3 regions of the Lysinibacillus sp. C5.1 genome follow, and region 2 is predicted to be linked to each of the others. Evidence: riboswitches for the same ligand, from Rfam matches in the RefSeq annotation. Region 2 holds a riboswitch; each other region holds the start of a gene.
What was found. A riboswitch is a leader RNA that binds a small molecule or an ion and turns the genes downstream of it on or off. The one in region 2 is predicted to bind cyclic di-GMP.

Region 1: another riboswitch for cyclic di-GMP. It lies ahead of I5435_RS18270 (NPCBM/NEW2 domain-containing protein); the one in region 2 lies ahead of I5435_RS20050 (methyl-accepting chemotaxis protein).
Region 3: another riboswitch for cyclic di-GMP. It lies ahead of I5435_RS15875 (hypothetical protein); the one in region 2 lies ahead of I5435_RS20050 (methyl-accepting chemotaxis protein).

Annotation. Positions count from the first base shown of each region.
Region 1 covers NZ_CP066226.1:3,714,832-3,726,078, reverse strand. The annotation lists gene I5435_RS18295 (DNA alkylation repair protein) at 321-1,028, shown strand; gene I5435_RS18290 (GNAT family N-acetyltransferase) at 1,241-1,690, shown strand; gene I5435_RS18285 (M23 family metallopeptidase) at 1,905-2,771, shown strand; gene I5435_RS18280 (hypothetical protein) at 2,837-3,208, opposite strand; gene I5435_RS18275 (hypothetical protein) at 3,535-3,831, shown strand; gene I5435_RS18270 (NPCBM/NEW2 domain-containing protein) at 3,928-9,732, opposite strand; cyclic di-GMP riboswitch class I at 9,938-10,024, opposite strand; gene I5435_RS18265 (PDDEXK family nuclease) at 10,298-11,247, shown strand, end outside.
Region 2 covers NZ_CP066226.1:4,060,545-4,071,791, reverse strand. The annotation lists gene I5435_RS20070 (MFS transporter) at 1-226, shown strand, start outside; gene I5435_RS20065 (alpha/beta-type small acid-soluble spore protein) at 625-819, opposite strand; gene I5435_RS20060 (YehS family protein) at 1,014-1,511, shown strand; gene I5435_RS20055 (hypothetical protein) at 1,745-1,939, shown strand; cyclic di-GMP riboswitch class I at 2,165-2,250, shown strand; gene I5435_RS20050 (methyl-accepting chemotaxis protein) at 2,358-4,106, shown strand; gene I5435_RS20045 (SDR family NAD(P)-dependent oxidoreductase) at 4,096-4,848, shown strand; gene I5435_RS20040 (sodium:solute symporter family protein) at 4,873-6,366, shown strand; gene I5435_RS20035 (hypothetical protein) at 6,540-7,232, shown strand; gene I5435_RS20030 (methyl-accepting chemotaxis protein) at 7,304-8,998, opposite strand; gene I5435_RS20025 (M23 family metallopeptidase) at 9,548-10,543, opposite strand; gene I5435_RS20020 (PrkA family serine protein kinase) at 10,750-11,247, shown strand, end outside.
Region 3 covers NZ_CP066226.1:3,237,189-3,248,435, reverse strand. The annotation lists gene I5435_RS15880 (valine--tRNA ligase) at 1-2,383, shown strand, start outside; cyclic di-GMP riboswitch class I at 2,508-2,609, shown strand; gene I5435_RS15875 (hypothetical protein) at 2,697-3,098, shown strand; gene I5435_RS15870 (bifunctional folylpolyglutamate synthase/dihydrofolate synthase) at 3,240-4,532, shown strand; gene I5435_RS15865 (bifunctional folylpolyglutamate synthase/dihydrofolate synthase) at 4,529-5,794, shown strand; gene I5435_RS15860 (hypothetical protein) at 6,210-6,854, shown strand; gene I5435_RS15855 (Maf family protein) at 6,953-7,546, shown strand; gene radC (RadC family protein) at 7,579-8,250, shown strand; gene I5435_RS15845 (rod shape-determining protein) at 8,940-9,959, shown strand; gene mreC (rod shape-determining protein MreC) at 9,973-10,884, shown strand; gene mreD (rod shape-determining protein MreD) at 10,884-11,247, shown strand, end outside.

The DNA of each region.
Region 1 (11,247 bases), 350 kb from region 2:
TTTTGCATAGTACCTTTATTAATTGTGAGTGTTGTCTTGAATATGTTGTCCAAATTACTAAAAAAGAACCGCACTTATTTAATATAAATACCCTTTGTTGAAGAAAGGTAACATAGAGATATTAATAGAAAGTTATTAAAAAAGCAAAAAAATATCTATTTTACTGAAATTTTGATAGGCACTAGGGAATAAAAGTAAGGATTATACTTTTTTTACAATATAGAGCTAGCTGGCAAATGCCATAGTGATATAGCATAATGAAAATAAATTGAAGATGGACAAAATCGTCACAATAGCTAACGTAAGGGAGTGCAGTGAAAATGAATGTTGAAATGGTGATGCAAGAGCTTGAAGCACTTGGGAAGGAGCGCATGAAAAAAATATATATGTCAAATGGTGCACAGGAGCCACTTTTTGGGGTGGCTACGGGGGCGATGAAGCCGATAGCTAAGAAAATCAAATTGAATCAACCATTAGCGGAAGCCCTTTATGCCACAGGAAATTATGACGCAATGTATTTTGCAGGCATTATTGCTGAGCCAAAAGCTATGACAGAGTCAGATTTTGAGCGCTGGATTGATGGGGCGTATTTTTATATGTTGTCAGATTATGTGGTGGCAGTGACGTTAGCGGAAGCGGACATTGCGCAACAGGTTGCCGATAAATGGATTGCTAGTGGGGAAGAACTAAAAATGTCTGCTGGCTGGAGTTGTTACTGCTGGCTATTAGGTAATCGTCCCGATGTTGAATTTTCCGAAAGTAAAATGGCTAATATGCTTGAAATGGTGAAAAGTGCGATTCACAATTCACCTGAACGAACAAAATCTGCTATGAATAATTTCCTCCATACGGTAGGGGTCTCGTATGTCCCGTTACACGACAAAGCGTTAGCTACAGCACAACAGATAGGTCCTGTAGAACTTAAAAAGAATAATAAAAAAAGTAGTTTCCTCCACGCTTATGAAAGTATTCAAAAGGAAGTGGAGAAAGGCAGAATTGGCTTTAAACGCAAATATGTAAGATGTTAAATCCTAGCAAGTACCAAATTAAGCGATTCCCTGTGGATTTCGTGGCGATAACACAAAATTACATGGCGATTCCAGCGCATTTGGTGAAGATAACGCAGGATTACATGGCGATTTCGGAGCATTTGGTGGCGATAACACAAGATTACATGGCGATTCCAGCGTATCTTCCGTGGAATAAGCATATTCCATCTCTATAAAAAGGAGGCACAATAATGACGCAACAAAAACTAATGATTATACCGTACAGCCCAGCATTTGCTGAGCAAACAGTAGCGATGTGGCGAGATAGCAAGGAACAGGCTATTGGTCAGAAAGAAATGCATAGCGTTGAAAATCATGTGTACTTTCTAAATCATCTATTACCAGAACAGTTTCAAATTGAGTTAGCGATTATTGATGAAACAGTTGTAGGTATGATTGCTTATAACGATAGTGAAATAAGCCAACTGTATATTCATATAAACTATCAAGGGCTTGGTATCGGGCAAACATTGTTGGAGAGAGCGAAAGCCCAATCAAGTGGAAAATTAATTCTATATACATTTGAAGTAAATGAAAAGGCCCAACGTTTTTATGAAAAACACGGATTTAAGGTGATTGGTAGAGGGCATGAAAATGAAGAAAATTTACCTGATATTTTATATGAATGGATTATTGAATAACGAGAGAGCGAAGAATGGGAGCTTGTCCTGCGTTTAGTTTTCTGTAATAAAACAAGCAAGAGAATAACAATCTTTTTGCTTGTTTTATTTCGTCTGCGATTTTTTATTGCGATGCGTCCTTAGTCCTTTATCTGATTTTAAAATGGTAAATATTGAAACTTATTATCCAATCAAACGTATAAGTAATATAGTCAGCGTAAAGGGGATGTTTAGAATGCGAGTTAGTTCAAGTGAAGTAACACCTCAAAATTTCGGGATGTTTTTTTTGCAAGAAAGATTTGATGAAATTTATAACCAATGTCATGCAACGTTTCAAGAGATGGTTTCGAATGAGCAATTTAATGAAATAGCTCAATCTTTTAATGCCAATGTACAAAACTATGAGTTATTTAATAAATCAACAATCGCTCATTATCATCAATATGTTTGGTTGGACGATCGACAAGAGAAAGCGATTCAGGTAACGATGGATTCAAGTAATATTATTCATAGCTTATTAATTAAGCCTTATGTGGTTTTTCCAGAAAGCGATAAAAAGTATAGTCAAAATACATATATAATGCCTATAAAAGAGGAGTGGTTTGTATTTTGGGGAGGGGTTAATGAGTTTGTCAATTACCATTACGCATATGAAGCACAAAGATATGCATATGACTTGGTGATCATGAAGAATGATTCGACCTTTAAAGATTCTCCTAACGTCAATGAAAACTATTATGCCTTTAATAAAGAAGTTACTGCACCTGCAGATGGGAAGGTAATTAAAGTTGTCAATCATCTAGAAGATAATATCCCTGGAGAAATGTATGAAATGGAGCCAGCAGGAAATGTAATTATTATCGAACATACCAATCATGAATATAGTATGGTAGCGCATTTAAAAAAGAACTCTTGTCTTGTGCAACAAGGAGATATGGTTAAACAGGGTGATGTGATAGCGCTTTGCGGAAATTCAGGAAATTCCTCAGAGGCACATATCCATTTTCAAGTGATGGACGCACCAGACCTTCTTAATTGTCAATCTTTACGCATTCGTTTTGCGGATGGTTTGGAGCCCATTCAAGGTGATGTTGTAAAATAAAATAGCTAAAGAACCGATGAGCGAATTTCCCGTTCATCGGTTCTTCTTTATAGGACTAATCACCATTAAATACTTTGAATTAATTCGCTATATTTTAGGGAAAGTAAGTTTAATGAATAGTTTTTAATTTTATCGGTTGCAATAATACCCGTTAGGATACATTCAATCATTTCTTTATATTGATAGATTAAATGGACTTCCTGCATAAAAGATGAATCAATCGTAATGCCGTTCGTCATCGTTTTTAAAATTACTTGTTGCTCTTCATATAAGTAAACTAATTCGAATTTTGAATTATGTATTAATGTTGTAATTTCTGGAAAAATAGTAGCGTCGTTTAAAGCCGCTACTATATCGTCGACCGGCTTTACACCTTCTATTGATTGTAAATACGAGAAAGTTTCTCTTAGTTTTTCTTCTAAAAAATCAGTACTCATTGAAAATGCTCCTTCGTGTTTTGCTTCATCCATTTTAATCATTTTATGATTATTGTATGCCTATTTTAGTGGTAAAAATTATTAAAAAAACTTACTTTTTTTTGAATTAATCGGGATAATTTCATTTTAAATAAATAATTTATAGTAGTAAATACTATTTAGATAAAATCGTAAATATGGACTATACTAATGATTGTTGTCCATTTTATTAGGAAAAATGGTTTGGTTAATGCGCATTTATTTAAAAATCTATTATTTTCGGTTTAAAATAAAAGTAGTAAAATATAAAAAATAAATTTTCACGGCATTTTATGGAGGTGCAGAGTATGAATTATGTTAGGGTCGAAATAATTGATACTGTGGGGTTAAATCCAAGGGAAAGAAAAATGTTGCAAAATACGGTGTTAAACTTTGTTGCGATGAGCAATGCGTTAATTTTGAAAGAAGATGTCGTGATGAACCCGTTGGAACCCAACAACGAAAATATTGGGGTTATCCTAATTTATGCTAAATCACTGAATGAAGAACAGTGTAAGACAATAACAGAGGCATTGTCCAATCGATTCACCACGTATTTTAAAATGACTGAGTTGGATTTGGAAGCGCAAATTAGCGTTTATTGAACGATGCGACGTGCAGTCTTTGTATATAAGCTAAAACGCCCACGGGAAAAATCCGTGGGCGTTATTTATTAGATTATTTATGCTAAAGCACAATGCTTAATTTTTTACATAATAAGTTAATTGAATCCGAGTGTCTTCGTTTAATTTATAAGCGATGATGAGCATATATGTGCCTTGTTCTTCGTGTGAAAGATCGATTGTAAAGTGGTCTGTATTTGGTGTAAGTTGTTCCACATCTACGTAGATTTCTTTCATTGTTTTCGTATTTCTTAGACCGATTTGATAAGGGTTTAAGTATTGACCATCCAAACCTTTTACTAAGTTCTCAACCGTCGCTATAGGACCTGTTAAGCTTGATACTTCCACAACTTGGGGCTGCGCAGTGATAGTATCCAATGCACCTAGACTTTGCAATGGTGAGAAATCGGTAATACTATTCGCCGAAATATCGAGTGATGTTAAATTTTTAGCATATTGTAAGCCGTCTAGATTTGTAATACGGGCATTGGGTGCATGTAGACTAGTTAGTGTAATCATATCACCTAATGTGATTTCCCCAGACAGCCCCAATGTTTGCTGAATTGCCTGTTTAAGATTGTTATCTGCAATCGGTATGATTTGAGTAAAGTCAATAGCGATAAGGGCAGCTTTAGTGCGTGTTAATTCCTCTAACGTTTCATCGATTTGTGCTTGAATTGCTTGAGGGTTGGCAAGTACTTCCTCAGCTTTTGCTATACTCGCTTCTAATGCTTGAATGGACTCCGCTGTATAGTTTTCTATAGGAATGGCTTTGGCATCCTCTAGTGCTAGCGTTAATGATTGTGTAAAAACGCGCTCTGCATTAGCGAAATGTAATTTAGTATCTCCCCATGAAGCATGGTCTGAACCGTTGCCATTGCCGCCATCAGTTACGACCAGTTTTAGTTCTTTGGCCCCTGTAATGCTTACTTCAATGTATTGTTGAGGGTCTCGCGATTGCATCAAGCCACTGTCAAATTGCTTCTCTCCATCAACAAACACTTGGAATGTTACAGAGCCTACCGTACCGTACATTTGACGGTCTACACCAACAAAGGCAGTGAAGAAATCGGCATTTTTATCGCTTAAATCATAGATAATTGTAGAGTTTGAATGGGCGCCGATACCTCTTTCGTATGCTTTCTCAAGACCATCATCACCTGTTAGGCGAATGGCATTGTGACTAATAGAAACATCTTTTAATGGTGCTGTATAGCTGTTTTGTGTAGATTGCCATTGAAAATCAGTTAAGTAATGATAATCATCCATGTTAACTACCGAAATAACGCGATTTTTCGATACTTTATTGCCATCACTGTCGACAACCGTATACGTAATGTCATAGCGGCCAGCGCGATCGAAGTTTACTTGATCTAAGCCTGTTACTTGTACTTGAGATGTTAAATCGCCATCTTCAGCATCAGTTGCCACATAGCTATCGTTCATGGTAATAGGTGTTCCAACTTTTGTTGCGATTGATTTTGCAATTGTTAGTTCTGGTATCCCGTTTGATACATAGAACTTAGCATCAGCAAAGTTAGCGTGATCGGATGCATTACCATTGCCAGAGTCATGTGCAATCAGTTTTAACTCGTTAATACCTGCAAGTGGAACTCTTACTAATTTTGCTTCTGTTTGATATTTCATCACGCCGCTGTTATATACTTCTTGTCCATCAGCAAGTATTTTAAATGTTACGCTAGAGTTAGTGTTTTCAGCTATGTTGCGGTCAATGCCAACAAGTGTTTCGAAATAATCATAGTTTTTGCCTGTTAAATCGTAAACAATTTCAGAATTCGCATGCGTACCAATACCTTTGGCAAAAGTTTTTACTTCACCATTCGTTAATACTTTAATTGAACCGCCTGATGATGCTTTGTCTTTGTTGACGGTACTATACGCAGTTTGTGCCGATTGCCAACCGATGTCAGAGGCGAATTTTTCGTCGCTATAAACATAGACAGTTCTTGTTGCTGTGACGACATTATGATCACTATCTGTTACGGTATAGTCGACGTGGTAAGTACCTGTTTTCTTCGTATTAAAACCGTTGGCAGTGACTTGGATTTGATTACTAACATCACCGTCTTCGATATCAGTTGCTGTTACATCGCTTAGTAAATCGAAATCACTGTTTAATTTCACCATCGTCAAATCTTCAGGTAGCGTTAAAGTAGGTTGACTCGAGTCTTTACCGAACTTAGCATCAGCCCAAATCGTATGGTCTGAAGAATTGCCACTATCATTGGCATCTGTTGTAATGAGCTTTACTTCCTTTGCTCCTGTAACAGGGATATGGATGTAGCCGTGATCTGTGTTTGCTTTGAATACATCACTTTCAAATTTTTTCTCGCCATCGACCCAAACTTCAAACGTGGCAGATGAAGCTTTGCCTTTTGAAACTTGATCAATACCGATGTAACTTTCAAAGAAGGTAAAGCCTTTACCTTCTATGTTATATACGATTTCTGCGTTTGCATGTGCACCGAGTCCTTTGGCATACGTTGCCTCAACACCTTGTCTTAATAACGTAATGGTGCCACCTGCAACAGATTTATCTTTTTGTAATGAACCCCAACCAACTTTGGCAGAGCTAGCTGTCATATCAGAAATATACTGCATATCACTTACAACATTGACAGTCATAGTTTTTGTTTCTTGGATGCCTTCATCGTTGATTTCATAGACAACTTCGTAGATTCCTTTTTTTGTCATATCTACTGTGTTCGATTTAATAACGACCGTATTCGTGATATCTTTGCCACTATAGGAAATTGCTTTAACATAATCCATAGGATTGAATGTTTGATGTAGCTTGACTGTAACCTTATCTTCAATAGATAGGGTAGGGGTAAATGCCTTTACTTCTACTGGTTGAAGTGCAGTTAATTGTTTATCATAGCCAACAACTTTGTACGTGTAATTTTTTGTACTATCGATATGTTGATCGATAAATTGTTGAGTACTTGTAAAGCCGATTAATTCATTATCTCTAAAAATTTCATAACCTAAAAAGTCATCTTGCTTTTCTTTATCAACGGATAAATAGAGCGTATTTGTTTTGGTAGCTTGGTTTGATGCCAATGTTACGTTTACTGCTTTTCCTTTCAAACCATTCCCTTTATAGTCGACCGCACTATTATTTAAATACCATATTTTTTTATCTGGTTTTGGATACTTACTTGTTTTTGCTCTTGTTTCGTCCGTTACGACAAAGCCATGACGAGCAAAGTGTTCACTTAAATCTAAACCGAGCGCTTCAGAAGAAAACTCGACTAAATATTGTTGTTTAGAACGTTCGCCATCTGTTAGCGTGACATTTTTTTCGCGGTAAAGAGCGTTTAATTTTCCCCAATAGCCAGGGCTATACATTTCAAGTTGCCAGTAAACGGCTAGTTTTTCAAACAAACCTTGATCGTTATAATCTTTTGTGTTTTTTTTCAATACGTTTTTATAAACATTCGCTTCATATGGAATGCGTCCATCGATTTTCCCGTAAAGTGCTGACATATGCTGTGGAAGCATATTGTTTGTTACTTCGCCGATTGTTCGTACACCTATATCCATACGGTGACCGATTTCATGGATAAGCCCCCATGAACCGCCTTTTTCTTCTATCGGAACTAAAATATCAGCCACAACATCATCCAGTGTGCCAATATGATCGCCAGCTGCATACATGTACGCATAAGGCTGTGCAAGTCGTACGTTTTCTCTTATTAATTTTGGATCATGTTTTTCACTGCGCCCATCTAAACCGTAATACTTAAATAATTCGTCCATAAGGCGATTATACGATTCAATGGTTTGGAGTGGGCTATAGCCATTTTCTATATAGGTTTTGTAAGCACCTGTTGCAGTACCTGTCCAAAATAAATGGTCACCAACGACTTCTACAATATCAAGCACTTTGCGATCTTCAACATTTGGATGCTTCGCTATATCTTCATCAATTTTTTTCTTATAGTCGATTAAAAATTGTTTGAACTCCTCTACGTTTGTAGACTTTGTTGCAAATGGAATTCTCTCAACACCTTCGAATCTTAAGGTCGGTGCTTTACCTTGCTGTTCCGCTGTATAAGGATTTTCAATATAGATTGTGCCACCAGGTGTAACGGCCTTCTTATTATAAGAAGTTTTAGGGATGGCAGGAACAGTAATGACGTTTTTACCGACTTTTAAGCTGACACCTTGTCGCCAACTATTCCAAGCACCTTCTTGTTGTGAAAATGCCAAGCGTGGTAACGGACCAGTTGTTGATGCGTCAACGTAAACGGTAATTTGATCACCCGGTTGGGCAGCAAGGCCAGTTGGTTGTAAATTGTTACCGAAGCCGAATTTCAATTGTTGATTGGCATGTTTGACCATATCCCCGTGTTGCTCGGCTACTATAATTCTTCCTTCTGTAACCACTTCACCGTTCATTATTTTTTTAGCTAATTCGATATTGTCTTTATAAGTAGCATATAGTGGATGTGTTTTCGCTTCTTCTTCTAATGCGTTAATATGTTCGATGCTGTTGAATGCAGGGGAAACTGTATTCATCGTTCCGTCAGTAAATAACTGCGCCATTTTATCGTTTAATGCATCTTCTTTATAGAAGGCTAATTCACAAAGTGTTGCCCAATTTTGATTGGATTTAGTGAATTTAAATTTCACCCGTTTAAATGTCGTCGGTGCAAATTTTGCCTCTACTAATCCTGCGACCATGTTATGTTTACCTGTTGAGACAAGTTCATAGGTTTCGCCTTTTGACGTTTGGGAAGCGTAAATTTCAAATTCCTCGGCAAAGCCTTTACGGTCAGAAGGTCTTGCTCCATAAATAATACGATTTAATGTAACAGGTTCTATAAATTCAACTTCTACTTCATTTGAGAATGTAGCTGTGTTGCTTTTATTTGTTTCCCAATATGTATGAACATCGCCATCGATGGCATTTTTGATAATGGCGCTCGCATAGTGTCCGCCATTGTTGGTAATTTCTTTAATGTTTGCCTTATCCATTCTAAATAACTTTGAATACGCTTCGTTGGCATAATGGCTAAATGACGAAGTTAGTGCAGTTGTCGCTGTAATTTTTTCATTGCTTAGCAGTGCTTTCGCATTGTCAATATCTTCTTTGAATTGTGCGTAGAAGGGGTGGCCTTGGGTTTCGACCTCTAATTGATTGATAGCATCTATGGTGTTGAATTTGTCACTTACAGCGCTCATTGTACTATCTGTAAAGAGTGTCGCCATTTTGTCAGAGACAGGATCTTCTTTATAAAATTGAAACTCGGATGCACTTGCCCAATCTTGATTTGCTTTCGTAAAAACAAATTTTAGTCGTTTAAATTCTGTAGGATTGAATTGGATTTCGACGATATCTCCAGTAGAACCTGTATATTGTCCTGATGAAACGAGTGTAAAATCATCGCCTGTATCTGTAGTGGAGCTATAAATTTCAAACTGCTGTGCAAAACCTTTTCCTTTTGTAGAAGATTGACGAGCTGCATAGACAATTCGATTTAATGTAGATGCTTCATGGAACTGAATGATCACTTCATTAGTGAAGGAGGTACTATTGGGTTTCCCTGTTTCCCAATGGCTGTTCATATCACCATCAATCGCTTTATCTATAGTAGAACTTCCATATTTTCCGCCGTTGTTCGTAATCGATTGAATGTTTGCTCTCGCTATTTTAAATACGTCATCGTATGCTTTTAAAATATCTGTTCCGTACAATTCAAATTTTTTCACCGAAGCGATGGAATAATTAGTACGAGCTTCGGCTGAAGTTTTAACTATATCTCCACTTGGATTTTCAGTGGCTAAAACATTCATTGGACCACCGACTAAATTTAAAGCAAGGGCAGATACTGTTACAATCTTTACTACTTTCATCTAAATTCCTCCTTATGCATTTTTCTTACAGAGTACATAAAAAAGCTACTCAAAAAAGAGTAGCTTTATTTTAAATAAGGCAATCATAAAAAATCCCACATTATAATAAATAGCACTAAAAAATGCCTTTCGTAAATTATATTAATATACAATTATCAGTGGGTTGTGTGTTACGTCCTTACTAAACAAAAAGTAGTATGTACTCTTCGGCAACTGGCAGACATAGTTATTAAAAACCTTAGTCCCTATAGCTTTGCGTCCCTAAATTTCTTTAGGTTTGCCTATTCAATTTTCTACAATAAAGAATAGCATAAGGAAAATCATTGCCAAAGTACAATTTGCACTATATTTTACCACCTATAATTCGGGTAAAATGGCGAGGTTTTTTTTATTGGGCGAAAAATAATGTCATTTAATGGTGGTTCATTTGTTATGTGTAAAAGACTTTAGTAAGAGAAAAATGGTTTATCTGTAAACTACTTATGTCATGGGTACTGATATTGAAAATATTTACAATAGGTGAAATAATAGATTTGATACTATTTAATGAAAGGAAATGGACTACATGTTATATAAATTAAATAAGTCCTCCTGGGATTATGAAAAGGTAAAAAGAGTGAGTCTTGATGCGATTGGTTGGAAAGAGAAGGATTTAGAAAGGTTAGTATCTAAACATCTGCAAGATTTTATTTCTAGCAAAGATTTAATGACAATATTTAACGAGCGTCCAAGACAAGAAGAACCCGATATTTTAGCAGTTGATAAAGATGGCGATTTATATATATTTGAATTGAAAAGATGGGGTTCAAATCAAGAGAATTTGCTACAAGTATTGAGATATGGTCAATTATTCGGCAATAGTAGTTACGATGAGCTCAATGAAAAATACCTCAAATATAGCCAAGGTAATATATCGTTAATGGATGCCCATAAGCAGTATTTTGATAAAGACGCAAGTAATCAAATTACCCAAGAGATGTTTAATAATAAGCAACATTTCATTGTTATGACAAATGGCTTAGACCAACAAACGGTAGAAGCAATTATTTATTGGAAGAAGAATGGTTTGACTATTGATGCCATTGTCTACTGGATATTTGAAGTCAATGGTGAACATTATATTGAGTTTAATATGTATTCGCCAATTGAAAGTTATTTAGAATATGAGAGTAGCGCCTACGTTTTAAACACGAATCATACCAATAATCCACTAACGACAGACGAAATGTTAGATGAAAAGAAAGCAGCGGCTTATCATAAAGGATGGCAAGAAAAAATAGAAAAGATTCAAAAGGGCGATATTGTATTTCTTTATAAAAGCGGCGCTGGCATTGTAGGATACGGAAAAGGTTCCGGTAAATATAACAAGCAAGATTATAATGGCTATACTAATGCAGAGACAAATACACCTTTACAAGATTTTTGTAAATTAAAGCGTCCATTAAGTGCTTCTGAAATGAAAGCTATTTGTGGACAAGGTTTTAACTTTAGACAAACGATGTTCTCAATTAGTGA
Region 2 (11,247 bases):
ATCATTCCCTTTACACGAAGCTGGTGTAGTTTCGGGATTTGCCAATACAGGAGGCTTTTTAAGTGCCGTTTTGTTGCCCATTATTTTTGGTTATTTATTAGATCATTTTCAAGCTGTTTCAGGTTATGTAGATGATGGCTACTACTATGGTTTTATAGTGCCAGTTCTTTTCTCCATCATTGGTTTGTTTGGTGTGCTGTATTTTAAGGAAAAGCGTAGTATCTAAAGGTGTGGAATTGAAAATGAGAGCCACAATCTAAAAATAAAAGTTTATAAATTGTATTTATCGGAAAAAATGAAATTACTGTGAATGAATAGAAAGCTCTAGTTGTTAAATTTATTATACTAATAGAGCAGTTTAGTTGAAGAAATAGAAGTAGAAGGGTATTTTAAATAGGTAAACTAAAGTGGAAATATAGCGGTACTATATTGGTAAATTTTTTGTTCCACTTTATGTATGGAAGGAGTATTAGTGTTTTGGGAATAACAAGTATGGTCGGATACGTAATTATAGGTGCATTACTTATTCTTTTATTAGTATTCATCTTCGTCATGATAAAAGGGGCAAGAAAGTAAGTGCCAGGTACTAAAACAATTCTGAATTGTTTTAGTGCCTGGCACCTTTTATTTTTGTCTTTTTTCAGCCATTTCTACAAGTCGTTTCGTGATTTCTCCACCTACGGAACCGTTCGCGCGAGAAGAAGCATCTGGCCCAAGTTGTACGCCGAATTCTTGTGCGATTTCATATTTCATTTGATTAACAGCTTCTTGTACACCAGGAACTTGAAGTTTATTGGAACTTCGATTTTTATTAGCCATTTTTCTCACCTCCTTGTGCTATTAGAATGGTCGGCAGTTTGATTTTCATACATTTAAAAACAAGGAAATGTGCAATCTACATACTATAGGCGAGGAATAATTGCAAAGCTAGCTAAAAATACAATTTACTCTGTTATAATAAAGCCTGGCTCTTATAAATTCAGATTTTGCAAGGAAATCAAGGAGGTTTTGCTATGACGAATAATGATATTTTGATTCGTTTACGATATGCACTAGATATTAAAAATACGGATATGGTAGAAATTTTTAAGCTTGGTGGTATGAAATACACTAAAGAGGATGTATTAAACATGCTTATCAAAATTAAAGAAGATGAAGAAGATATCCCAGAGAATTACATTAAATGTAATAACAAAATGGTAGAGGCATTTTTAAATGGTTTAATTACTTTTAAACGTGGCCCTCAACAATCAAAACAAGGTCCACAGGAAGGGCCACCACCGGTTACAGGGAAAGAAAGCCCAAATAATATGCTTTTGAAAAAAGTGAAAATTGCAATGGCTTTAACAACGGAAGATATGCTTGATATTTTATATGAAGGTGGCGTAACAGTATCGAAAGGTGAGTTAGGCGCGATTTTAAGAAATCCTAGTCATCGTAATTACAAAGAATGTGGCGATCGCTTTGTGAGAAACTTTTTAAAAGGTTTAACATATAAATATAGAGATTAAGTATTAAATTGTTAAAGTGAATTGTGGTCGGATGCTTACCTACAGTAAGCGTCCCGCCTTTGTTTGTATTGGATGAAGTACATAATAACAATAAAAGCAATAAAAAATAAATTGTAAAATCACCATTATTTTCTTTGAACAGTTGATAAATGTGACGGAATTGTGTACAATGAAATTGACACAAAGTTGTCACAAATGGAAAAGAAATGTTCATGAATAGAGGGGTGCTTTTTATGATATTTTTTGATTTTATTTTAATTGCTATTTCTTGCATTAGTATTCCATTAATAGTTGCTGTTATGTTAGACATTTTTTATGCAGAACGTAAAAAAGTTCGTTTTTCATTACGCCGTACTTCTGTATGGTATATGTGCGTTTTTGCATTATCCTTTATTCCAGCTGTCTTACTCGTAACACAACTTGCATAATTGAATAAACATTTAGGGGTAAGTGTTTATCAGAAATTTAAGCAGCAATAACGTATGTTTACGTTGTCGCTGCTTATTTTTTGTCAGGACTTTTTACAATAAAGAAGAATATTTTTACATAGTAATTATTTCATTGTTTGTACATAAGTAGTAAAATAAGAGCATGGACTAAATAGTAATTTTGGAAGCTGTATTGATTATTTTTTACTATTATGTTAATTTGAGGAGAAATAAGGGCAAATCTACTGAAAGGTAGAGACGCAAAGCTACAGGTCTAAGGCAGATAACGCTATGATGGCTGGGTTGCAAAAGATTAGTAGTTATTGGGATTTATTATTTTTTTATCTTTAATAACCTATTTCTTTTGAAATAGGTTATTTTTTTTTGACCTATAAAATATAAAGAGGAGGAATTATCTATGCAATTTTTAAAAAATGTTTCATTGAAAAACAAATTATTACTTACAGTTTCAATTATTGTTTTAATGTTGATTTCTATCGTCACAACGCAAAGTATTAGTGAGCTTAACAAAAGAATGAATGTAGATTTGGAACAAGAGTTAAAAAGTGTTGGTATATTGACAGCTATGAATCTCGATAGTGATCAGATAAAACATTTATTAACTGAAAAAGGGGAAAGTAATCCCGATTTTAAAAATCTCCAAAAACAGCTAGATATGATTCAGGAAGAACAGGGGATAATGAGCTGGAGTTATATTTGGGATATGAAAGATAAAGGTGTTAATCCGATAGGGTATACATCCAACTTGAATGAGGTTTATGAAGCTGGTGAGATTTTCGAAGATTTAGCAGATGAACATGTAGCAACAGCTAAGCGTGCAATTGACAGTAATCAGTCTGAAGTGACGAACGTATTCGAAGATCAATTTGGTGCTTGGAGAACAGTATTTACTCCTATTAAAGATGATAATGGCAAAATGATTGCCTTATTAGGTATTGATTATTCCGCAGATTACATAAATACAATCATTAAAACAAGTATGACAAAACAAATTGCAATCGCAGTTGTTGGTTTGATTATTTTACTAATTTTACTTTACATAATTATCGATCGACTATTAAAACCTCTTAAGAAAGTAGTCGATGTTGCAAATCAAGTGGCAAATGGTGAATTGCAACAAGTTGAATTAGAAATTACAAAAGATGAAATAGGGAACTTATCGCAATCTATTCAAACGATGGTTACCAATTTGCAACATATTATTTTAAATATTAGAAATACATCTAATCATGTTTCTTCTGCTGCAAGTCAGTTAACTGTCAATGCAGGAGAGTCGTTTAACAGTTCTACCGATATTGCAAAGGATATGAAACGTATAAATGAGAATGCGGAAGCATCTATGGTGATGACAGAAGAAACTGCTGCAGCTATGGAAGAAACAGCAACAGGTATTCAACAAATAGCTGACTCAGCAAATACTGCTGCCGAATCATCTATAGCAGCATCTCTTGCTTCTGAACGTGGAGATAAAGTCGTGCAACAAGTTATATCCCAAATGGAGCTAATTAATGGTTCAGTAGAACAAATTGGCAAAACCATTAATGGCTTACATGTTAATACGAATAAAATTAGCGATATTGTGAGTCTTATTACAGCAATTGCGGATCAAACTAACTTACTTGCTTTAAATGCAGCTATTGAAGCAGCAAGAGCAGGAGAACATGGTAAAGGTTTTGCAGTGGTAGCAGATGAAGTGAGAAGGTTGGCAGAGCAATCCTCGCAATCAGCAACAGAAATATACAATCTAATTAGTACGATTCAATCCGATTCAAATGCTTCCATTGTCGTGATGGAAAAAGGAAAAGCAGATGTAAAAGCAGGTATGGAATATACAGATGAAGTAGGGGAAATCTTTAAAGAAATTCTTACATCATCGGAAGAAGTCGCTAGTCAAATTCGTGAAATTTCAGCAGCCTCTCAGCAAATTTCTGCTTCGTCAGAGGAAGTTGCAGCGTCTGTCAATAACATTAAACAATCAGCGGAGCTTTCATCAGAGTTTTCATCTAATGTGTCAAAAGCGACACAGGAACAATTAACGACGATGCAAGAAGTGAAAGAGGCTTCTTCTTCTTTAGGAATAACAGCACAAGAATTACAAGCGCTTGTAGCAAAATTCAAATTGGAGAATGATGAAAATGGAAAATAATTTAGCACAAAAAAATGTTCTGATTACTGGTTCTAGTAAGGGCATCGGAAAAGCAATTGCACTTGCATTCGCAAAACAAGGTGCCAATGTATTGATTAACTTTATTGGTGACGATCATGAAGCAGAAGAAGTGCGAGCACAGGCTGAAAAGCTAGGTGTACGAGCTTATAAATACCGTGCTGATGTATCAGACTCTCATCAAGTACAGGACATGTTCCGATACATGGATAGTCATCTAGGACAGATTGATATTCTTGTAAATAATGCAGGATTTGCACAAGCTTCTAGCGTGCTAGATTTAACAGACGAACAATGGGACAGAATGATTAAAGTACATCTTTATGGATGTTTTTATAATTGCCGAGAAGCAGCGAAACGAATGAAGGAACGAAACAAAGGCAAGATTATTAATATTTCTTCAGATATTGGTAGTCTAGGTTGTGAAGAGTTTACGCATTACTCAGCTGCAAAAGGCGGCATTAATGCATTTACGAAAGCTTTGGCAAGAGAATTAGCGCCCAACATCTTAGTAAACGCTGTAGCTCCTAGTGGGACACTCACAGATATCCTACAAGAATTTGGAGAGAACTATATTGAAGAGGAATCTGCAAAGTATCCATTAAAACGCTTGGCACAACCTGAGGAAATCGCAAAAAGTGTACTTTTTTTAGCCTCTGACAACGCTGATTTCTATACAGGTCAGATTTTAACGCCTAATGGTGGAGTAGTGATGAACGGATAATGTAAGAACTAAGGAGCAATAAAAATGTTGAATATTTTAATCTTTAGCGTGTACTTAATTTTTATTTATTATATTGGTTATAAGGGGTATAAACGCGTTAATACGGCAGAAGATTTAATCGTAGCCGGATGGAGCATGCCTCTCTCAGTTGTGACGGGAAGTTTAATTGCGGCTTTATTAGCCGCTCCGTTCTTTTTTGCAGCTGTCGGTTCTGGTTATACGAGTGGCGGCTTTGAGGGATCAGCGACGATGGGTGGTTTAGGGACCTGTATGATTCTTGGTGCGCTTATATGGACCAAACCGCTTAGAAGATTAAAAGGATGGACATTAGCAGACTACTATGGCTTAAGATATGGTAGTAAAAAGTTAGGAGCTTACACAGGGATTGTAATGGCTATCGCCTTTGGAATCTTTAATGCAGCAGCTTTAACGGTTGGTGGAACGTATATTATCCAGCAATTGCTACAAATAGATTTTGTTCCAGCAGCATTATTATTTGTATCGTTAACAGCACTGTATTCTGTAATTGGCGGTTTATGGGCTGTAGCCTACACAGAAATCGTACAAGGTGCGCTAGCAGTAGCTGGTATTTTAGGTATTACCATTTTTGTGTTTATTTATTATCCTGATGTGACGTTTAATCCGGAGTGGTGGAATATAAGTGAATTGTTTAATAAGGCAGGAGCTGAATTTTGGACGTTATATCTAGTATTAGCGCTTGGTGATATCCCTGCTGTTGACTTAGGTCAAAGGGTAGCCGCCGCGAAAAGTCCAAAAGTAGCACAACGCAGTATGATTATAGCTGGTATCGTTATTATAGCGATTAGTTGGATTCCTGGCATGTTAGGTGAAGCCTTTAAAACAATTTATCCTAATAGCACAAATCCAGAAACGTTAATGCTAGCATTTGCACAAGGATACTTTCCTCCTCTTTTAGCTGCAATCTTTTTAACAGCAATGGCAGCGATGGGAATGTCGACTGTTGCCGCATGTTATGTTGCAACTTCTGGTATTATCACAAAGAATATTTATTTAGACTTTATTAATCGTAATCCTAATCCTAAAAATTTATTGAGATTTTCAAGACTTGTGATTTTAAGCAGTGCAGTATTAGGCTTAATCTTGGCTGTTAGCTTTCAAAAAGTAATTGATTTAGCTTACTTAGCTTGGGACGTAATATTCGTGACGATTTTTTGGCCAATTGTCTTAGGTCCATTTTGGAAGCGGGTCAGTACGCCAGCTGTCTGGGCAAGTATATCGGTCGGGCTGATCTATTATATAATCACAACACTAACTTTTGTACCTAGTTTATCCATACAGTCTGAAGGCTTTATAGGTTTAATAAACGAATTATGGCAGGCACCTGTTTTCTCTGGAGTAGTTATTTCAGGTATAACGATTGTGATTGTCAGTTTGCTTGTGCCACCTTCACAACATGTGCTAGATATGCATAAAATTGAAAAAGATAAAACATTAGATAATGTAGGCAGTAAGGACGAGCTAGTGAAACAACAATAAGCTCTGTGTTAGCTTAAAAAGACTTGTTCAACAACACGAAACACTTGAGGATACCAGTGTTTCGTGTTTTTTATTATCCAAAAATGAAGCATGAAAAGAGAGATAGCTGAATAAGATTTCTACTATAGAGATGTATTTTCCCTATCTATTATTTTGTTGAAAGTGGGATAATAATGAAAACAATCTTTCTAGTATTGTTAGGTACGATATATTTGTTTTTAGCAATGGCAATGGATGCTGAATTCATAAAAAAATTGTACTTTTTAATTGGCATAACCTTAGTCATCATTGGCGTAATACGTTTTATTAAATGGAAATATCATACTTTTAGAATAATGGCGGAGCGTAAAAGTGCAAGTGAAGAAGAGTTAAAGAATATCCCTCATACCCATGGCATCATTGCAAGTGATGCTTTACATGCATTATTACTGAATGAGCAATCCAAAACACTTATACTGGCAGTTAAAGAAGATTGGGAAGCAGAAGTAGTAAAGAAAGAAGTCCGTTTTAATGAAATTTATGAGGTAGCGATTGTAGAGGACGGTCATATTGTGGCAAGAACTAGTAATGGTTTGTTTAATGACTCTTTACTAGCGGGGGACCATCATGTTTTAGTAGAAGAAGCGGAGATTGAGGAAGAAGCATGTGAGGAACAGGAAGTGTCCCAATTAGCTTTAAAAATGGTGGTAGACAATCTAAGCGATCCAATTATAGAGTATATCTTTTTAGAACAAGAGGATGGCATTTCAATAGAAGATGATACGTATATCGAAGCAATGGCGTTGTGTGAACAATGGTATCAAAAGGTCAGTATTATTATCAAGCACTATGAATTAGAGCGAGTACCTATCCGACATTGGCAATAATCCTATACTAGATGTCATCTAGCCTAATAAAAAAGCTATCACGAAGACATTCGGATAGCTTTTTCCTTGTATTAAAGTGTGAATTTTTGTAGTTGTGTGTTTAGCTCTTCAGCCATTTCAGCTAATTGATTGGCACTCTTTGAAATTTCATCCATTGTTGCAGCTGTTTCTTCAACAGTGGCCGTTGTTTGCTCAACACCAGCAGCGGATTCTTGTGAAATAGAAGCCATTTCATCAATCGAGCCATTAATCGCTTCGGAATGTTGGGAAATTTTTGTTAAGTTATTTGAAATCACATTAATATTGTTATTCATATCCTCGATCGCTTGAGAAATTTGATCGAATGTATGATTCGTTTGATTTAATTGTGCTGTTCCTTTTTTTACTTCTTCATAACCAGATTGAAGGGAATTTGTGACATTGCCTGTTTCGCTTTGAATGCGATGAACGATTGTTGAAATATCTGTCACAGAGAATTGTACTTGTTCTGCCAGCTTACGCACTTCATCGGCAACTACTGCAAAGCCTTTGCCATGTTCTCCTGCACGTGCCGCTTCGATGGCAGCATTTAAAGCAAGCAAATTCGTTTGGTTAGAAATTTCATCGATTACAGAAACCAATTTTGAAATTTCAGCAGACTGTTCGTTTAAACCTTCTACCTTTTTTACGGAATCTAACACAATGTCATTAATAGTTGCCATTTGTTGTGTAGATTGAACCATTAATGTTTTCCCTGTGTTTGTTAAATCATGTACTTGCCCCGAATGCTCTTTCAACTCAATGCCTTCTTGCGTTGTTTCATAGATATGGCGTTGGAACGTTGTCATAGTTTCAGCTAAATCGCTAGCTGTAGAGGCTTGTGTTTCTGTTCCAGTCGCAAGCTCTTGCATGGTATAGGAAATTTGTTCCGTACCTGTCTGAACTTCATTAGAAGATTGCGCTAATTCCTCACCGCTTGCAGCTACTGTTTCAGATACATTATGAATAGAGCTGATTGTATCTTTTAATTTTTCATTCAGGTCATTGGCAGAAAGCATTAAGTGACCAATTTCATCTTGACGGGTAACGGAAAACTTTTCATTGCGTAAATTCCCATCAGCTAATTCCCTCATATGATGGGAAACTACAGAGATCGGTTTAGAAATTCTACTTGCTGTAAAAATAGCGATAAGAATTCCTATAACTGATAAGATAATACTTACAATGACCCCAACGGTATTATTGCTTGAACTAGTGGATACGACATCGTTGCCGACCTTCGTAATGGCTTCGGCGCGTTTATCAGCTACTTCTTCATAGCCAGTGCGCACTTCAGTTACAAGATGATTGATAGCTGTTAAATTTTCTAACGCTAATTGTTTATCACCTTGCTTATATACTTCAAATACTTCACTATTTACTCGGTTGCTCCATTCACGAGCCATTTCTACGAGTTTTTCCCGTTCGGGCGTATTTTCATACTTTTCGACGATAAGGTTATTATCTTCAGCAATTTTACGGTATTCATTAAACGTCTCTATGTATTTTTCATCACCGGATACAACATAACTTAAGGCGGCAGATAATCGGACGCTCGTAGACATTGCTAGATTTTTACTTGCAGTTAACACAATTAAATCTTCTTCAACGAGGACTTTAGCCTGTTTCTCCATGTTTGTATTAGAAAAATAAGTATACGTAGTAAAACAAGCAAATAATACTAATAACATAATAAATGTACTTAATAAACGTGCTTTAATTGTTTTAAATTGAAATAAACGATTCATTTTTTCCATCCTTTAGCTTTTTCTTTAAAACTTATCCTACTCTATTTATTCTATTACTATTTGAAAAGAAAAGTAGAATTTTTTTGTTGAAAATACTAAAAAAGGTTTTTTGGCATAATTTAATTCATATTTTTCAAATATTTTTGTCTGTTTGCTAAAGGTGTGTATCTAATTACCTATTGTCATGGTGTTTTTAGAAAAAATAAATTTGACAATACTATACAATTTTTCACAAGTTCTATAGAGGATATCAAAAAACTGCAAGAGGCTGGGATAAAAGAGAAAAAGTGTTAGATGAACCTAATCAATCTAACACTTTTTTGCTATGCCGTTGTTGCCCGCTACGGCGGTGCTTTCCGCTCAGCACCGTAAGCCGCAACCCGCGTCTTACATTGTGTGCTGTTCTGAGCAGGATTCACCGCCTCCGCTACCAACAACTAGTGAATTTAATTTATTGTAAAAGCAAGAATAGCTATTGTCCCAGCCTCTTGCCTTGTCTTTAGAGGTATCCATCTGATTTCGCTGTGAATGGAGCGGTTGCCTAGTTCTTTACTGCTTATCTTTTTTTGCTTGACGTTCCCATTGCAATAAAGATGGATATGGATCAAATGCCCATTCTGTTCGACCATTAAATTTGTAAATGCCGTAATGAAGATGTGGAGGGAATTTTCCAGATGTGCCTTCTTTTCCATAACCCGAGCTGCCTACATAACCGAGTACTTGCCCTGGTTCTACAACATCTCCAACCTTTATGTCCTTATGATAGCTCCCAAGATGGGCATAATAGTGATAAGAATTATGGTTATCGCGAATACCAATTCGCCAACCTCCGAATTGATTCCAGCCTTTGACTTCGACTACACCATAGGAAGTGGACAGTACAGGTGTCCCGTAGCCAGCAAAAATGTCAGTTCCCTCGTGGATTCGTCTGCCTCCCCAACCTCTATTATCACCCCAAGTACCTCTATAGCTGTAATCAGAGCGTGTTGGAATCGGGAATGTATGGGCATCCAGCTCAGTCGTTTTAAAATGTTTATACAAAGTGGAAATCGTGACGATTTGATTAACGGCTTCTTCACTTCTGTAGTATTCCCATAAAGCAAGTTTAAAGTCTTCATCTGTAGAACCAAATTGACTTATATAACTGGCCATGGAGAAGATCACATCTACATCATCTGAAGGGCTTGCAATACCATCACCGTTGCCATCCAGTCCCATTCCACCAAAATAACTGATTGTTTCAGGTATCGTATCTTCCTTGACAGGATTTAATGCACCTGACCAATATTCATCAGAAAATTGAATGGCGATGAAGCCATCTCGTTTCGGGATATCTTTACGAACGGATTGAAGATTACGCTCATATTGATCGATAGCCGCTAAAAAGTGCCATGGAATTAGTAATTCATCGAATTGTACGTAATAGGACATACGTTGCTGTAAAATTTCTTCATTACTCGGTCCTTCATTTGCCAGTGTAACCGTTGGGGGAAAATAACTCCACAGCAGCATACATGTCAGAAGGAAAATTAAATAACGATTCAAAATTGGACCTCCTTTCTACAGATTAGAATAACCGAAATTTTATATTTCATAAGTCCACTTTAAATGCAGTAAATCCCTTTTATGTAGCGAGAAAAAAACTTGAACAATAAGAAGAAACTAATTCAATGAAAAAGTAATGGGTATCATAATGTATCTAACTTCATACTATGTTATAAATCAAGCCCTGAAAGAATGGAGGGAAGGCTATCAACATTTTAGATAAAGTGAAGAGCTATCGCGAAGAAGAAAATCGACTGAAGTGGGAAGGTACATTTGCAGATTATTTACGCATCATAAAGGAAAGACCTGAAGTTGCTCAAACAGCCCATTCTCGCGTCTACAATATGATTAAAAGCGCAGGTGTAGAGGAACGCGATGGGCAAAAGATGTATCAATTTTTCGGAAAAGAAATTTTTGGGCTTGAATCAGCAATTGAAAGACTGGTGGAGGAATATTTCCATCCGGCAGCAAGAAGATTAGATGTTAGAAAACGGATTTTATTATTGATGGGGCCTGTAAGTGGAGGAAAGTCAACAATCGTAACATTGTTAAAGCGAGGACTTGAACAATTCTCGCGCACGGAAGAGGGAGCAGTTTATGCAATTAAGGGATGTCCAATGCATGAGGACCCTCTGCATTTAATTCCACATCATTTACGTAATGACTTTTTTGAAGAGTATGGAATACGAATTGAGGGCAGCTTA
Region 3 (11,247 bases), 820 kb from region 2:
AGGTATTGCTACACAAGCAAAAGTAGAAGCAAAACTACGTGAAGATAATATTACACGTTATGATTTGGGACGTGAAAAATTCCTAGAAAAAACTTGGGAATGGAAAGAGGAGTACGCTGGGCATATTCGCGCGCAATGGGCGAAGCTTGGCCTTGCATTAGACTACTCTCGTGAACGTTTTACACTCGATAAAGGTTTATCGGATGCCGTTAAAACGGTTTTCGTGCAATTATATGAAAAAGGCTTAATTTATCGTGGGGAGCGTATCATTAACTGGGACCCAGCAGCAAAAACAGCCTTATCGGATATTGAAGTTATCTATCAGGATGTACAAGGTGCATTCTATCATATGAAGTACCCATTAGCAGATGGTTCTGGCTATGTGGAAGTTGCAACGACACGTCCTGAAACAATGCTTGGGGACTCTGGTGTAGCAGTTCACCCGAAAGATGAGCGTTACCAACATTTAATCGGTAAAACGGTTATTTTACCAATCGTGGGCCGAGAAATTCCTATCGTAGCAGATGATTACGTTGATATGGAATTCGGTACAGGTGTAGTAAAAATGACACCAGCTCATGACCCGAACGACTTTGAAGTTGGTAATCGTCATAACTTAGAACGTATTCTGGTAATGAACGAAGATGGCACAATGAATGAACTTGCGGGTAAATACAATGGTATGGATCGTTTTGAATGCCGTAAGCAAATTGTTGCCGATTTACAAGAAGCAGGTGTCCTAATCAATATTGAAGAGCATATGCACTCTGTAGGACATTCTGAACGTTCTGGTGCAGTTGTAGAACCTTATCTTTCCGCACAATGGTTCGTTAAAATGCAACCACTTGCAGATGCCTCTTTAGAACTGCAAAAAGACGAGGAAGGTAAAGTTCACTTCGTTCCATCACGTTTTGAAAACACATATTCTCGTTGGATGGAAAATATCCGTGACTGGTGTATCTCTCGCCAATTATGGTGGGGACACCAAATTCCTGCATGGTATCACAATGAAACAGGTGAAATTTACGTAGGTAAAGAAGCGCCTGCAGACGCAGAAAATTGGACACAGGATGAAGATGTGTTAGATACATGGTTCTCATCAGCACTATGGCCATTTTCTACAATGGGTTGGCCTGACGAGGCAAATGAAGAATATCAACGTTACTATCCAACAAGTACGCTTGTAACAGGATACGATATTATTTTCTTCTGGGTATCTCGTATGATTTTCCAAGGTATTGAATTTACTGGACAACGCCCATTCAAAGATGTATTAATCCACGGATTGGTACGTGATGGCGAAGGACGTAAGATGAGTAAATCACTTGGTAATGGTGTGGACCCAATGGATGTTATTGAGAAATACGGAGCGGATTCACTGCGTTATTTCTTAGCAACAGGTTCATCTCCAGGCCAAGATTTACGATATACAACGGAAAAAGTAGAATCTGTTTGGAACTTTGCTAATAAAATTTGGAATGCTTCCCGTTTCGCACTTATGAACATGGATGGAATGACATATGATGAAATCGACTTAACTGGTGAAAAATCAGTAGCCGATAAATGGATTTTAACGCGCTTGAATGAAACAATTGAACGTGTGACTTCATTAGCAGAACGTTATGAGTTTGGTGAAGTAGGTCGTGAACTATATAATTTCATTTGGGATGATTTCTGTTCTTGGTATATTGAAATGGCGAAACTACCGCTGAATGGTGAAGATGAGGCTGCTAAGAAAACAACTCGATCTATACTAGCTTACGTATTAGACCAAACAATGCGTCTATTACATCCGTTTATGCCATTCATCACAGAAGAAATTTGGCAACATTTACCTCATGAAGGTGAGTCAATTACAGTGGCAGCATGGCCTACTGTGCGTACGGATCTTCACTTTGCTGAAGAAGCAGACAATATGAAGCTCCTTATGGATATTATACGTTCGGTGCGTAATATTCGTGCGGAAGTTAACACACCTATGAGCAAAAAAGTACCGTTGTTCATTTCTGCTAAAGATAGTGCAACAGTTGCTACTCTTGAAGCGAATAAAGCCTACTTAGAAAAATTCTGTAATCCTGAGCCGTTAACAATTGGTGAAGGCTTAGAGGCTCCGAGTCAATCAATGACGGCAGTAGTAACGGGAGCAGAGCTATTCTTACCGCTTGTAGGTCTTATCAATCTAGAAGAAGAAATCGCTCGTCTAGAAAAAGAACTAGAAAAGTGGGCGAAAGAAGTGAAGCTTGTCACTGGTAAGCTGTCCAATGAAAAATTTGTTTCAAAGGCTCCAGAAGCATTAGTAAATGCTGAACGCGAAAAATTAGCGGATTATGAAGAGAAACATGCAGTAGTATTAAAACGTTTAGAAGAATTAAAAAACATGTAATAGCATAGTGATTTGAAGAAACAGCAGATGGCGAAATAGTCATTTGCTGTTTTTCTTTTTATGCATCAAAAGTTATGTATTGAGTTAGGAAAAAATATATAGTATTATCTATTTTAGTTAGTATAATAGATAAAGGCAAACTATCCGAAAGGGTAGGACGCAAAGCCTAGGGTCTAAGGTGAAGAGAAATGAGTATTTTTCAAACTATGATCGCCTGGTTACCATTAAATGAAATTTTTATTTAATTTTATGGCCATTCTATGTTGAGTAGAATGGTCTTTTACTTTGAATGCAAGAATAACGGAGGTTTATTATGTCAGGAAATATTGGAACAATTGTAGTGAAAGTAAACAAAGCTTGTGATGATTTAGATTTTGTGAGCGCTAGGGGAATTATAGAAGCAAATCTTTTAAAGTTATCGGAGGCTAAATATTATCGACTATTAAATGCAAGTGGACGGGTTCTTATTAAACATATTTTAGCGGATAATAAGGGACAAAAAGATACGAAGATTTCATTAACACGTACAGATTTACTAGTGATAAATAAGATTAATGAGTATTGTTCAAATTTTGATATTTCGATGCTGAAAAGAACATTAAAAAATTCGTTAGAACTAGTGCAAAGATCGGATGTTATGCCACTCTTAAATAATGATGCAAAAATAATTTTAGATGATATGGGAGCGCTATTAGGCATCCATCAATTACAATAATTTGTTGTTTATTTGAAAAAAATTAGTTAAAAACACACAAATGATCACTCCTACAGTGGTTTTCTGTGTGTTTTTAAATTTGTATCAGAATTGTTTGTGTGCCAGTCACCCTTTATACTGTAGTGAAAGGGAGTGTTTCTTTTGTTTACTACGATAAAAGCATGTACAGATTTTATTTTTACATTAAAGGCGATTGATCATAAACGTGAACCTTTAGTCATGATGCGTGAAGTATTGGCGCGTTTAGGGGACCCGCATAACAAGTTGCGCGCTATCCATTTAGCAGGTTCCAATGGCAAGGGGTCCACCGTAAATGTACTGAGAGAAATGCTAGAGAATGCAGGATATCGGGTTGGTGCTTTTACTTCACCACATTTAACACGTGTCAATGAACGTATGACCATCAATGGAAAACAAATTCCGGACGAGCAATTTTTACAGTATATGAATAACGTAGCTTCAATCATTGAGGCAAATTATAATGGGGACTATCCAAGCTTTTTTGAGGTCGTCACACTTATTATGTTCCAATATTTCGCACATGAAGAAGTGGATTTTGCGTTAATTGAAACTGGGCTCGGTGGAAGACTTGATGCGACCAATGTCATAACACCACTTGTATCCATTATTACAACGATTTCTTTAGAGCATACGGCCTTTTTAGGCGATACATATGCGAAGATTGCTTTTGAGAAGGCAGGTATTATTAAAGAAGGTGTACCCGTAGTGGTTGGTGTTAAAAATAAAGAAGCACTTGCTACGATTCAAAAGGTTGCACATGAACGTCATGCTAGGTGTCTTGTTCTAGGGCATGATTTTAACGTGATTGCACAGGAGCAGGAGATGGGCATGCAATCATTTCATTATCACAATGCGCATCTTGACCTCACAGATATTCAATTAAAAATGGCAGGGGCGCATCAAATCGCTAATGCGAGTCTGGCTATCACAACGATGGATTTATTACGTGAAAAAGGGCTTATTCATTTATCCGAAGAGTCAATGCGCCAAGCGCTACAACACGCACAGTGGGCAGGTCGCTTTGAACAGTTCCCTAATAATATTGTATTAGATGGTGCTCATAACTCAGAAGGAACTGCCGCATTGATTCGAACATTACAGAAGGTCTATCCAAATCAACGCTATCGATTTATTTATGCAGCTCTTTCTGATAAAGACCATGCCAATAGTATTGCGTTAATGGATGCAGTAGCAACTTCTATATCTTTTACACAAATTGGACTACCCAATGCCATGCCAGCTGAACAGTTAGCGATGTTATCAACGCATCAAGACAAACGATATAACAAAAATTGGAAATATATAGTAAGTGAAGTCATACAACATAAGGACCAACAAGATATTGTTGTGATTACAGGTTCGCTGTATTTTATAGCTGAAGTTCGCCAATGGATACAGGAGGGAGCACAATGATTCCTCAGTTCGATGATTATAAGAAAAAATGGGCTTTAACTAGTGATGATGTAATTAAGCCAGGGCTTACAGCGATTGAAGAAGCATTGGCACTTGTAGGGAATCCTGAAAGAACATTGCAAATTGTGCACCTTGCAGGCACGAATGGCAAAGGCTCAACATTAACATTTTTAGAGTCAATTGCGCAGGAACATGGCTTAAAAGTAGGCAAGTTCATGTCTCCATGCATTTTGAATGTGCATGACCAAATTCAAGTAATGCAACAACCTATTTCAGCACTAGAGATGGATCGCGTTTTTCATCAAATGAAGAATGCGGGGCTTAGCGGTAAACTAACGGATTTCGAACTTTTAACTGTCGCAGCGTTTTTGCATTTTGTCCATTGTGATGTCGATATTGCATTAATCGAAGCGGGTATGGGGGGCTTACTAGATAGTACGAATGTAGTGCAACCTATTGTCTCGATTATTCCGAGTATAGCGCTAGAGCATACAAAATTTTTAGGTCCAACTATTGAAAGCATTGCACAGCATAAAGCAGGGATTATTAAACAGCATCGACCAGTTGTAATCGGGGATTTACCTTGTGAAGCAAAGAACATTATTGAGAGAGAAGCTAATGCAAAGCAAGCACCTGTTCTAGAGCTGAACAATCAATTCCATATTGTGCGGATGCATGACTATGAGAACTATAAAAATGAGACTATGGACTTACATATCACAAATCTTACACGTCATATGAAAGGACCTCATCAAGCGAATAATATGGCATTAGCCATTACGGCATTTTTAGAAGTTGCGACTGCGCTAAATGTAGCAATCAACGTGGCAAGTATACGCCAAGGTATTGAAATGGCAAGCATTTTAGGACGATTTGAAGAGGTGTTGCCATATATTATTTTTGACGGTGCGCATAATCCAGCTAGTGCAGAAAAATTGGTAGAAACGGTTCGCCAAGCGTTTCCTAATGAGTCTATTACCTTTGTTGTCGGCATATTAGGTGATAAGGATGTAAAAGGAGTTTTGCAGTACTTAGAGCAAATTAGTGAGACATTTTATTTTGTTGATTTTGATAATCCGCGTGCGATGTCAGCACAAGATATGTTGGCATTATGTCATGCCCCGCAAAAAGCAATTTTGCAAAATACAATTCCATTTTTACAACAGCAATCAGAGAAGAAGTGTAGAACAATCGTAACCGGCTCTTTATATTTATTAACAGAAGTGCGCGGTAGCTTGCTTGACGGAAGCGGACATAGGTAGTGACAACTGTTTTTCCACTCCTGCGTGCGATTTAGATAGGGGATTGCTAGAAGGATAAGGATAGTTACTTGAGCAACGGCTTGTCAATTGCTTTCAGTATGTTACAAAATCGCCATGCAAATTATAGGTTTCATTAGAAAGGTAAAGTCAACTCAATAATGGGTTGACTTTTTTATTTTTTTATCACTTATGTAAGTTCATGCCAACAATCACACTCTAGTGAGGCGTAGGCAAACACTTTATATAACAAGGTAAAAAATATAATGTGGAACCTCACCAATTTCTATTAATGGTAATGCATTAAATTAGCATTTAAGCATACTCTCTAACATATACTTATATGAAATAACAGCTGATAACAGTGTCGTCTTTTTTTATGTTCGTTTTGATAGTTGAAGGAAGAGGTGATGAAGGTATGAAAATAGTTAGTCATGTAGTGAGAAAACAAGTAGTGCGTGCAATGCTAATTGGTGGTATTGTCGGGCTTTTTGGTGTTGCAGTTTTTTTAGGCGTTCTCCAAGCTAGTACCCAATTTTCTTTAAAAAAGGAAAGTGAAGTAGCGAAAAACGAAACTGAAACAGAGGCAGACTCCGCAACAATTCCGACAACAGGCGGTACTGCAAACTCAACTATGTTTTTTGCAAGTCAAGCGGGCGTATTTTCTAATTATGCAAGTGCAAGTACATTTGTCTCTGAACATCCGTCATTGCAAGAAAGTGCAATTGTAGAAGTAGAGGGCAAGTTTTATGTATGGACAAGTATAGTGAACGAAGAAAGTGAGTTAGTGTTTTTAAAGGACCCACCAACATTTAAAAAAGTGTTTAGTGTTAGTGGTGAAAGTTGCAAGGAGGCGACAATTGCTGAAGTGATAAAAGTATTAGCTGATAAAAATACGACAAAATTAAATTTTAAAGAGGCAACGAAGGATTCCACTCTTCCTGCTGATTGGCAAAGTATTGGCAAGGCAGCAACCTCTATTTCTAGTGATTTAAATATCGTGCGTCTCCAAATATTTGCACATTATAAGTCCAAAAATGCTTGTCTTCAAACGAAATTCTAAGTCGAATAGTTAGCTATATGAGTGTTATCTTGATTTTTTGAAAATTTTCAAAAACCGTATTCTCCGTTATGATAGAGAGAAGGAGGAATGGTGAAATCATGTTTGAAACAAATCATAAATTAGTACTTGCTTCTGCATCACCACGACGAAAGGAACTGCTTGCTATGTTGGACCTTCCGTTTGATATTGTAACAAGTGATGTAGAAGAGACAAGTGTAAAAGCAACAACTATGCAGGATTATGTAACAGGTGTGGCACTGCTAAAAACACGAGATGTAGCTAAGAAAGTGCCAGCAGCAACGATTATTGGCGCCGATACAATCGTCGTTTTTAACAATGCGTTACTGCATAAGCCAAAAACACGGGAGGAAGCTATTTCACACTTATCTCGGTTATCAGGCAAGCGTCATACGGTGATGACAGCAGTTGCCATCATTGAGCCGAATGGTATAGAAACAACATTTGTAGAAGAAACAGCAGTTATATTCCATACTTTATCACAGGAGCTTATAGAAGCTTATGTAGCATCTGGAGACCCTTATGATAAGGCGGGCGGTTATGGTATTCAAACAGCGGGAACCCTTTTAGTTAAACGAATTGAAGGAGATTATAACAATGTTGTCGGCTTACCACTTGCAGCGTTGTTTGCGCAATTGATAGCGAAGCATATTATTCAATTTGCGAAGGAGTGAAGCTATTGCCAACAGATGTTTTACCAAAAACGATGATTCGTGACGTCAATATGGCAGATCGACCACGTGAAAGACTACTTCGTCAAGGTGCAATGAGCTTATCGAATCAGGAGCTATTAGCTATTTTACTAAGGACAGGTACGAAGGAAGAATCAGTTCTTGCACTTGCGAATCGTGTATTAAGTACATTTGAACGTTTACACCATTTAAAACATGCAACTATTGAAGAAATGATTGCCATTAAAGGGATAGGGGAGGTAAAGGCAATTCAAATTTTAGCTGCTATAGAGCTTGGCCGGCGCTTGTCTCAAAAGCAAAATGATGACAAGTTTACCGTTCGTTCTCCGCAAGATGCCGCAGCATACCTTATGCCAGATATGACCTCTCTAAGTCAAGAACATTTTGTCGTCCTTTTCCTTAATGTCAAAAATCAAATTATGCATAAGCAAACGATATTTATCGGGAGCCTAAATGCTTCTATTGTGCATCCGAGAGAAATCTTCCGTGAGGCTGTCAAGCGCTCTGCCGCTTCTATTATTTGTGCGCATAATCATCCAAGCGGTATACCTACCCCAAGTCCAGAAGATATTGAGGTAACGAAACGAATTCAGGAGGCTGGCTATATTATTGGCATTGAATTACTGGATCACATCATCATCGGCGACCATCAATTTATTAGCTTAAAAGAAAAAGGTTATTTTTAGTTTTAATAAAGTAAAGGCTTTCCTACATACGTTTGTGCATTGAAATGTTGTTGAATGAAGGAATGGGCATGTCAACTCCTACGCGAAGTGAAGGCAAGGGCGTTAACATTCTCCATAAGCGTGTGCAATAGGTAACAGGACAGGTACGAAGAGGAAGTGCAACGAACCTAAGAAAGCGCTTGACGCGGCTTGTTGGTTTTTTCATTCAGATACATCATAATGCGCATTGAAGTTATTTGGACAAGCTTAAGCTCTGCATATATTTGCAGAGCTTTTTAGATTTCTGCAGAAGGTCTCAAAGTCTTTAAGTGGTTGTAAATACTTCCAAAGAAGATATCAGTTTTTAAAAGATAAAATTTTTATAGTATAATCTAGAAGTAGTATAGTTGTAGCAAATTTAAAAGTGGGTTAACTCAAAACGAACCTTTTTAATTGGATGACGTTATTGTATTCATAGAAATATCTATAGCATTCACAAAAATTGGTAGCCTATAATGCGTTGTCTTACATGAAAAAAAATAATATGCTAATCTATACGTACTATTTTTAGTTTACGAGGGAATTAAAATAGTAAGTTTTCTGCAAGAAGCGGTATGTGGCACTACAAATTCTTGCATTTATCCGTTATAATGAACGGTATGATTTTATGTCAACGATAGTATGGCTTAAATAGAAAGGGAGTACACAATTTGTTTGGATTAGGTAGTAAAGATGTCGGGATTGACCTTGGCACAGCGAATACATTAGTTTTTATTAAAGGGAAGGGCATCGTTTTACGCGAACCTTCTGTAGTAGCAAAGAATACAAAAACAGGAGATATCGTTGCAGTTGGTAATGATGCAAAAAATATGATTGGCCGTACACCTGGATCTATCGTGGCGATTCGTCCGATGAAAGATGGCGTTATTGCTGATTTTGATATTACAACAGCGATGATTGAATATTACTTAAAAGAAGCTTGTAAAAATTCTGGCGGTAATTGGAAAAAACCGAATGTAATGATTTGTGTGCCATATGGTATTACATCGGTTGAGCAACGCGCAGTTATCGATGCCTCTCGCCAAGCAGGTGCAAAAGAAGCGTTTACAATTGAGGAGCCTTTTGCAGCAGCTATTGGAGCGAACTTACCTGTTTGGGATCCAACAGGGTCTATGGTAGTTGATATCGGTGGTGGTACAACAGAGGTAGCAGTTATTTCTTTAGGTGGTATCGTAACAAGTGAGTCTGTACGTGTCGGTGGGGATGCAATGGATCAAGCGATTATTTCATATATCCGTAAATCGTATAACTTAACGATTGGTGAGCGTACGGCTGAAGCAGTAAAAATGGAGATTGGTACAGCATTTGCTGAAGGTCCAGATGAAAAAATGGAGATTAGAGGTCGTGACCTATTAACGGGCTTACCAAAAACGATTGAAATTTCATCTAAGGAAATTTCAGAATCATTGCGTGAAGCGGTATCGTCAATTATTGACGGTGTACGAAAAACGTTGGAACAAACACCTCCAGAGCTTTCTGCTGACGTTATGGAGCGAGGTATCGTGTTAACAGGTGGTGGCGCGTTATTAACGAACTTAGACAAAGTTATTAGCCGTGAAACCAATATGCCTGTGTTTATTGCTGAAGATCCATTAGATTGTGTAGCTATTGGGACAGGTAAAGCATTAGATCATATTGATTTAATTCGTCAACAACAAGTAAAAGGGTAAGGAGGTTTAGGCAATGCCACAGTTTTTTTTCAATAAGAAAGTAATACTGCTACTTGTGGGCATGGTTTTTCTTGTGGCATTGATTAGCTTCTCATTACGAGATCGGACGAATGCAACTTTACCAGAGCAAATTATTAAAGATACAGTCGGCGTCGCACAATCTATTGTTGCGAAGCCGGCAAATTACATAACTGGTATTTTTAATAATATTGACTCCCTCTTAAACACGTACGAAGAAAATAAACGTTTAAAAGCACGCTTAGAAGATTTTGCAGCTGTACAAGCCGAAGCATTGGTTTTAAAATCTGAAAATGAAAAGCTAATGGAACTTTCTAAAGCGGAAAGTTTAAAAGCTTTTAATCCAATTCAAGCAACGGTTATTGCTAGAAATCCTGACCAATGGGAAGAAAAAATTATTTTAGATAAAGGTTCTTCTCATGGGGTAGAAAAAAATATGGCAGTTATGACAGCGAAAGGGCTAGTTGGTAAAATCACGCTAGTAACCCCTTTCACATCTGAAGTAGAGCTTTTATATACAAACAATCCTAACTACCGTGTTTCCGCGATGGTTTTAGGAGAAAAAGAAGCATACGGTTTAATCGAGGGCTTTGATAAAGAACGAAATGAACTCATTATGAAGCGAATCGATTCTAGCTTAACGGTGAAAGAAGGAGAAAAAGTAGTTTCTTCTGGTCTTGGCGGTATTTTCCCTAAAGGTGTACCAATTGGAGAAATTACAGAAGTAAGTACAGATGATTTTGGCTTAACCAAAATGGCTTATGTAAAACCATCTGCTGATTTTTCAATTTTAGAAAATGTTGTGATAGCTAAACGAACATTGACAGTTATTGATGGTTCAGATGGTGACGCGACAAATGTAGATTTATCAAATCCACAAAAGGCTACTGTAGAGGGGGAAAAGTAATGGTTCGATTTCTCATTCCCTCTGTTGCAGTATTGCTATTTTTACTAGAACCAGAGTTTGCTATGCTTTCACCGATTGAAGTAAGTGGACATATCTATTATCTAGTACCCCGATTTTTAATTTTATACTTAATATTTATATCCATCTATTACAGCCGTCAACGTGCGGTAATGTATGGACTTTTTTTTGGTGTCTTGTATGATGTGTTTTACATTGATATTATTGGATTATATTCGGTACTCTATCCACTTATTTGTTTTTTAGCAGGGTCTATCGTGAAAATAATTCATCAGCACTTAGTTGTGACCACAACTATTTCAGTTGTTTTAGTAGCAATTTTAGAATTCGTACTCTATCAATTCT